2 regions of the Butyrivibrio sp. AE3004 genome follow, and region 2 is predicted to be linked to the other one. Evidence: riboswitches for the same ligand, from Rfam matches in the RefSeq annotation. Region 2 holds a riboswitch; the other holds the start of a gene.
What was found. A riboswitch is a leader RNA that binds a small molecule or an ion and turns the genes downstream of it on or off. The one in region 2 is predicted to bind cyclic di-GMP.

Region 1: linked by a shared signal. The riboswitch ahead of BV60_RS0108505 (Cna B-type domain-containing protein) and the one ahead of BV60_RS0100650 (InlB B-repeat-containing protein) in region 2 are both predicted to bind cyclic di-GMP.

What each region holds. Positions count from the first base shown of each region.
Region 1 covers NZ_JNLQ01000002.1:1,212,900-1,216,758, forward strand. The annotation lists gene infC (translation initiation factor IF-3) at 1-504, shown strand, start outside; gene rpmI (50S ribosomal protein L35) at 636-836, shown strand; gene rplT (50S ribosomal protein L20) at 886-1,242, shown strand; cyclic di-GMP riboswitch class I at 1,723-1,802, shown strand; gene BV60_RS0108505 (Cna B-type domain-containing protein) at 1,923-3,859, shown strand, end outside.
Region 2 covers NZ_JNLQ01000001.1:111,494-115,352, reverse strand. The annotation lists gene BV60_RS0100650 (InlB B-repeat-containing protein) at 1-2,078, opposite strand, end outside; cyclic di-GMP riboswitch class I at 2,118-2,194, opposite strand; gene BV60_RS0100645 (hypothetical protein) at 2,459-3,226, shown strand; gene BV60_RS0100640 (helix-turn-helix domain-containing protein) at 3,379-3,663, shown strand; gene BV60_RS0100635 (HipA N-terminal domain-containing protein) at 3,650-3,859, shown strand, end outside.

The DNA of each region.
Region 1 (3,859 bases), on a different contig from region 2:
AACGATTTATTCATCAATGAACAGATCAGAGACAAAGAGGTTCGTGTAATTGGGGCCGATAATGAGCAGCTTGGTGTTATGTCTATACAGGAAGCAAGAAGACTTGCTGACGAAGCAGGTGTTGATCTGGTTAAGATTGCTCCTAACGCAAAGCCGCCGGTATGTCGTATCGTAGACTATGGTAAGTTCAAGTATGAGCAGCTTCGTAAGGAGAAGGAAGCTCGTAAAAAACAGAAGACTGTTGAAATCAAAGAAATTCGTTTGTCTCCAAATATAGATACAAATGATCTTAACACTAAGGTTAATTCCGCTAAGAAGTTCCTTGAAAAAGGTAACAGAGTTAAGGTAACCCTTAGATTCAGAGGTCGTGAGATGGCTCACATGGGTGCCAGCGTACACATTCTTACAGATTTTGCAGAGGCACTTAGTGATGTGGCTGTAATTGATAAACAGCCTAAGGTTGAGGGACGTAGTATGACTATGTTTCTTACTGAGAAGAAATAATTAGTTTGTTTCTCTTCGGATAATAATGGAAGAGTTACATATATAGTAATTGTTCAAACAACTTTCAGATGGATGATTACACTGCTTTATTAGCAGAGCATTTAGTATTTACAGCATAGGAGGATATAGTTATGCAGCACAAGATGAAAACAAACAGATCTGCTGCCAAGCGTTTCAAGGTAACAGGCACAGGTAAGCTGATCCGTAACAAGGCGTATAAGCGTCACATTCTTACAAAGAAGTCTACAAAGAGAAAGAGAAATCTTAGACAGGCAGCAGTAGTTGATGCTACTAATGTTAAGACAATGAAGAAGATTCTGCCTTACGTTTAATCTTAAGAGCAGTACCAGTTATTCGAAATTTATTTAGGAGGAAACCGAAATGGCAAGAATTAAAGGTGGCATGAACGCCAAGAAAAAGCATAAAAGAGTTTTAAAGCTCGCTAAGGGCTATAGAGGCGCTAGATCAAAACAGTACAGAGTTGCTAAGCAGTCAGTTATGAGAGCACTTACATCAGCATTTGCTGGACGTAAGCAGAAGAAGAGAGATATGAGATCTCTTTGGATCACACGTATCAACGCAGCAGCTCGTCTTAACGGTATGTCATATTCAAACCTTATGCATGGCCTTAAGCTTGCAGAGGTTGAGATCAACCGCAAGATGCTTGCAGAGATGGCTGTAAATGATCCTGAAGGATTCAAGACTCTTACAGAAATCGCTAAGCAGAAGATCGCGTAAGATATTTGAATACTGAGCAGAAGATGCTGAGCAAATTGAAAAAAATATTCTTAATACTTCCTACTCATCAGGTACGGTGTACCGCCTTCCCGCAAGGGGAAGGGGAATGAGATGGAAGTATTTTTTTTGTAATTACGAAAATCTTTTTTGAAAGTTTAATTATCTGCGTATAAACTTTATAAAGCACTCTTAATTCTTGATTAAAAAAATGTGTAAGTACTTGTAATAAAGTACATTTGTAGCTAAAGTACAAAGTAGAGGGAGAAGGGGCTTTTTCTTCATGGGTACAGGCATCTATTCACCCACACAATCACAAAAACAATTTGAATTGAAATTTATTTTTAAAAAATGATAAAAACTGTTGATTTTTATAATCAAATGTTTTATCATAAAACTAGAATTAGATGTGAAATATAATTACAAATATGATCAAGAGGTTGAACCTTTACGGTTGACTTTTTGAGATTACTTTAATACGGTTATAATTCAGGGCAAAGCTATCGCAAGGTAGTGACGCAAAGCTATAGGGTCTGTCAAGTGGCAGATAGCCAGCTGCCTGTGCTTACGTATGGTAAGTGCAGATTATTTGTGATGATTTGCCTTGTTTGAAACAGTTTCAAACAGGGCTTTTATTATGGTTTTTCACCATACTAAAAGCCTGATGTAGAGGGATCTTTAGTATGGATAAGAAAAACAAAGGTTTCGAGAAAGGGCAGGAATACTTAAAGAGGCATTCTTTCCTTAGACGATGGATATCGGTAATGCTGGTTATTGCGTTACTCATTACGACAGGAACGTTATATGCTATGAATAAGGCGGCATCCGCAGTGACCGAAGAAGGTGCTGAGGAAGTTGGAATGGTATTAAGTGGTGATGCTTCCGGTGATGGTGAAGATAGCTCGGATTTTGCAAGTTATGGATTGAATGCAGATAATTCCGAAGAAACTGCGGAAGAAGGTTCTTCCGAAAACGATACCTCTGAAGATGGCCTGGATTATGTTGAACCATCAGAATCTGAGGATACTACGGAAGAAACAACAGAAGAAACTAATACTGAGGAAGTAACGGAAGAAGCCAATTCTGAAGCTGAAGATACAGATAACGGCAGCGAAAACAATTCTGATGAATCTTCGGAAAATCAGGATGCTGAGAATACATCTGAATCTGAAAACAGTTCTGAAAATGGTTCTCAGAATGAAAGCGAAGCTATGGATGAAACTAATGGCGAGGGCACTATAGCGGACGGTACTTCCAAAACTGACGATGAGGAAGACACAGAGGACGAAGATAAGGCTGATAAAACAGGAAAAGAAGTAAAGGCGAAGAAAGAGAAAACTTCAGGTCTTGGAACAAATTTAAATATACAGGATGTAGTACTTACCGTATCTTATGTTAATGAGGATGGTGAGCTTATTGTTGACGGAGATGGTCAGCCACTTGCTGAGCAGAAGAAGATCAGCCTTGAGGATAGCATCAATCTTTCTGCCGAAAACTCAGAAGTAAAGGAGATAGAGGGATATACCTTTAAGGCAGCAAAACTCGAAGGCGAAATAATTACAAAAATTGAAGTAAAGACTGAAGATGCTTCAAATATCTCATCAAATGGCAGTGATGAAGCAACTGAAAACTCAGATTCTGAAATCTCAGAGGAATCAGAGCAAAATAATACCGACTCAGATACAACCGAAACTGAAAGTACTGAAACAGAAAGTACTGAATCAGATAGTACAGAAACAGCTTCATCATATAAATATTATGTAGTAACGCTTGAAGATGGAAATACCCTTGATATAAAAGAAGATAAAAACATCGATTTTGTTTACTCAGGAGAAGGTGAAACAAAAACAAAAACTGTTATTGTAAGTGACGTTAAGATAACTGCGCATTATCAGTATATTGACGGAACTGAGATTGTTCCAAGTAAAGAAGTATCTACTACGGATACTCTTGATCTTACAAGTTCAGAAAACGTGGAAAAGCTTGAAAATTGCTTTTTCAGTAAAGTTCAATATGAAGATAAAAAGATAGTTGCCATTAAGGCGGTAGAAAAAGAAATAACAGAAGATAAGGTAAAAGAGGCAATTGAGAAGGGAAATACAAAAGACTCTGATGCCAAAGAAACATCTGATGAAAATGTAACAGATGAGACTAAAGAAGAGAAAGCACAGGAATCACAGGAAACAGATGAAGCTGCAAGTGACAGTGATTCATCTAATGAGAACGATACTCAGAAGAGTGGACGTACTGTCAACGTTACCGAAGGCGATGACGGAAGCATAAAAATTGAAGAGGGCAGCGACAATACTTATGCTGCATACGAACTTATCACAGCAGATGGTGAAACTATTGAGCTTACTGAGGATGCGGACCTTCAGTACATTTATCATAGAGCTAATAAAGAAACATCCTTTACCTTAGCCGGAGAGAAATTTACTGTTATAGCTGTACTTTCCAAGCCTGAATGTCTTCCTGAGGGAATCATGCTTAAGGTTTCTGAGGTTACTGCAAAGACTGAAGGATACAACTATGATGCATATCTTCAGGCAATGAATGAAAATGCTGAAAGTATTGCAGAGGCCAATGGTGGTGAAGCTCAGACCTATGACGAGAATAATAC
Region 2 (3,859 bases):
GCCTCAATAGTTGTTTCTACATCTGTTGTCGAAACTGGCGTATTATTGCTATCGACTTGTGGCGTCTTTGTGGTCTCTGTTGAAGTAGTTTCTTTGGTATCTATATTGTCGATGGCAGGAGTTACTTTTGAATCATTACTATCAACTGCAGGCTTGTTTTGAGATTCTTTGTTTTCGGCAGTTGATGTGCTAGGTGATTCATTATTACCTGTAGCAGGAGTATCTGTCTTTTCTGTAGCCGGATTTTCCTTTGGCTCATCTGTTTTTGACGAAGGTGTATCATTCGGTTCTTTATTTTCTGTAGCAGGAGTGTCTTTGGGTTCAATAACTTCCCATTTTGCATACAATGTAAGAGGATTGTCATTTACAACATTTTTGGCAAAATCCCATTCGGCTCCATTTTTATCGAACCAACCTATAAACTTGAAACCTTCCTTCGTAGGATTTTCAGGAATATCTGATGCTCCAATAGTTGTTCCTAAAGTGGTATATACTGATGTGACAGAATTTCCACCCTGAGAATCAAATTTAATTTCAACTTGATGGCATTCTTCCCATGTAGGAACAATAATGTGTTCTTTTTTTACATTGGCAAAATTACTATATTTGTCATAAACAATAATTTGTATCTTATATTCTCCAGTTTTATTGTTGTGATTGCTTGTACTTACATGACAATGATATCTTCCATCAGAAAATTCAACTTTCTCTGTATGCTTACTAGTATTTTTGTCATCTTCGATTTTGTAAGAATACATATCGACTGACTTGATAGCACTATCATCAGTTATGATGCAAGAAAAATCAAAACCATCAGAATCCAAATTTGATACTACCATATCCGAAACAATAGGCGGTTGCGTCTCCATATTTATACGAACGGTATTGGTCTTGAATTCGGTACCGGATTGCATTTTTACATATAGATAAGCGTCGTATTTTTTATCAAACTCAAAAGAGAGTGTTTTACCAAAGCTAAATGGATTCTTAGTTGTTGAATTTGAGTATGCTTCAATCCAAGTAGTTTGGTCAGCAAGCTTATATCTTATTCCATATGACTGAATTGTTCCGGTATATGATATGTTAGCACAATCAAAAAAGACACCGCCATTAACATACTCGTGTATAGTTAATGGTTCTCCGAAATTAACAGTTTCCTTTTCATTAATTGTTACTGTCCTTTGATCAAATAAAACATTTGAACCGCCACCTGTATTTATTGCATAAAAGTAAATAGGCTGTGAACCTGTCTTACTGGTGGAAATAGTGTCTGAGAAACCATGGTAATCACCAACATTAAATGCATTGTTTACATCAGGGCGATATTTGTCTGCTTTTATTACATGGCCTTCACCACTTCCAGCTGGGCCACCGATGTACACATGAACTTCGATAGGAGATGAAGTATTATCTTTGTCAAAAGCCCAACCTCTTACTTGGATATTGCCATAACCGCCATTTGCAATATCAGTACATCCTTGTGGATCATAACTTGTTGTAGCTGAATAGTTTGGACGTAAAAAAATGAGTCTCGAATTTCTGCCTGAAGTAGATAAGCTTTTCCAAGCTTTAGAAACGGATTCCCCCTTTTTTACAATATTTCCTTCAGCAGCATGCTTTCCACCATTATCAACTACGATGCCCACATGATCTGCATCAGGATTTCCTTCCTGATAATCATAGAAAACGATATCGCCAGGTCTAGCCTCTGATTGTGAAATGACGCGTGCTCCACATGAATTAATCATTTTTTTTCTCAATTCATCTGCGTATCCTTCTCCGCTGAAGCTATTTGGTATTGCATCTTCAGCACCCGCTAAGCGAGCGCAGTCTTCTACAAAATATGCACACCAAGCTACGCCATATTTAAATGTGCTATCAGTTAAGCCATCTTGAGCTTGGGCTATGGATACAATATCTCTTGCTTTATCGCCTGTGATAGTATATGTTTTCCTAAAATTTGCTGAGCGGTTAACTGCATATACAGTTAAGCTAGAATTAAATAGAATAATGAATGAAAAAATGCATGCAAAAGAAATTGCAAGTAACAGAAAATGATGGTGCTTAGATTTACGCATAGGAACCCTCCAATATTTTTTTGACTTGTGCAGCCATTTTTTTGCAACTGGCTGACATGTTAAAGTCCCTATAGCTTTGCGTCCTATGGTTTCCAGTTAGTTTGCTTTTAAAATTAATAATATTTTAAGATTTATAAAAATTGATGTCAATTGAATTATGCATTAGATATAGTGATATTTTGAATTGGGAACTTTCTAAAGTACTATAAAATATCATTTTTATTTATGTTTTTTGATAAAGCTAATTTGCGTAAAATGGATAATAAAAGACATTAAATCGGTAAAATTGTTATTATAAAACGTAATTATTTGATTTATAATTGTATAAAAGGGATAAATAGACAATGAAAAATGATCTATGAAAAATTGGAGGCGAAAGAATGATAAACGTCATGTTACTTGGGGTGCTAATGCTACTTATTTTTATTTCTGCTGGAAGTATCATGTGGAAAATAACACAATACAAACGAGCACCGTTTGCGCTTTCAGCGTTAGATGGTACATCAGTATTATATTTTATCTATTTTATCTTGGCGCTTTTCTTTTATGGGGTACTTTTATTTCTGACGAGCGCAGTAGATCAATTGCAAATAATAGAAAATTCATTTTTTCAAGCGGTATGTGAATTTGTTGCACCTTTATTAGTCAATGTGGTGTTGGTTAAAATATTGGTGGGATTAGAAAAGTTGATGCACCAAAAGCTCAACTTTGAGAATCTTAACGATTTTGATATACAAAGGCTTGAAATTTATGCTCTATTTATAAATATGATCATTTATGTATCAATGCAGGAATTAGTTATGGGGGGATCGTGTGCTGTGTTTATATTGGATATTTTCAAAGATGATATCGTGGCAGGGATCAAAGGAAACCCCAGCAAATTTTATAAGCATATACAAAATTTGTGCCGTATTAGTAGCTGTAAAGATATTTCGTATGGAATTTGTGTGCTCATCACATGGACAATATTTCTTATGATGATGCTTGCAAAATATATTGAGAAAAGATATTGCGCTTTATTTGTGGGATGCTATATCAGCGATATTGTATTAGCAACAATTATTCTCTACTGCCTCAATTTTAGTATATTTAAGAAAAAAATAGAGAATCGGAAACCAAAATGCCTGAAAGTATCATATGAAATATAAGCGAAAGAGAAATGAGCTGGGAGATAACTCCTGGCTTTTTTCTTTGCGTAATCAAACGTAATCGAATGCATTAAAAACGCTATTATAGTATCAATTTATTGCTGCAGACATCCTAAAAATGCTATAATAATAGCAATAGAAAGGATGAAATTATGGACTATATTAACTATATGTGGGACACCCCATCTGATGTAGCAATGAGACTGGCAAATAAAGTCAAAAATGTAAGAAAAAGAAAAAAAATCACGCAAAAAGAGCTTGCTGGAAGAAGCAATGTAAGTTATGCAACTTTGCGAAAATTTGAAAAGACGGGAAAGATATCGCTTGAATCATTTATAAAGCTAACAATGGAACTGGGGCTGATACAGGAAATAAACAATCTGTTTACAGAACCCGTTTATAACAGTATCGAAGAGGTAATTAATGCGAGCAAATAAAACATTAGATGTATACTATCATGGGCTTCATGTAGGCACGCTTGCCGAAACTCCCGACAAAAGAGTTGCTTTTCAGTATGATAGCGAATGGCAGAAAAATGGTTTTTCTATCAGTCCATTTTCACTGCCTCTACGAAATGATGTTTTTGTGCCGAATGAAAGGTCTTTAGACCGTTTTGGCGGGTTATTCGGGGTT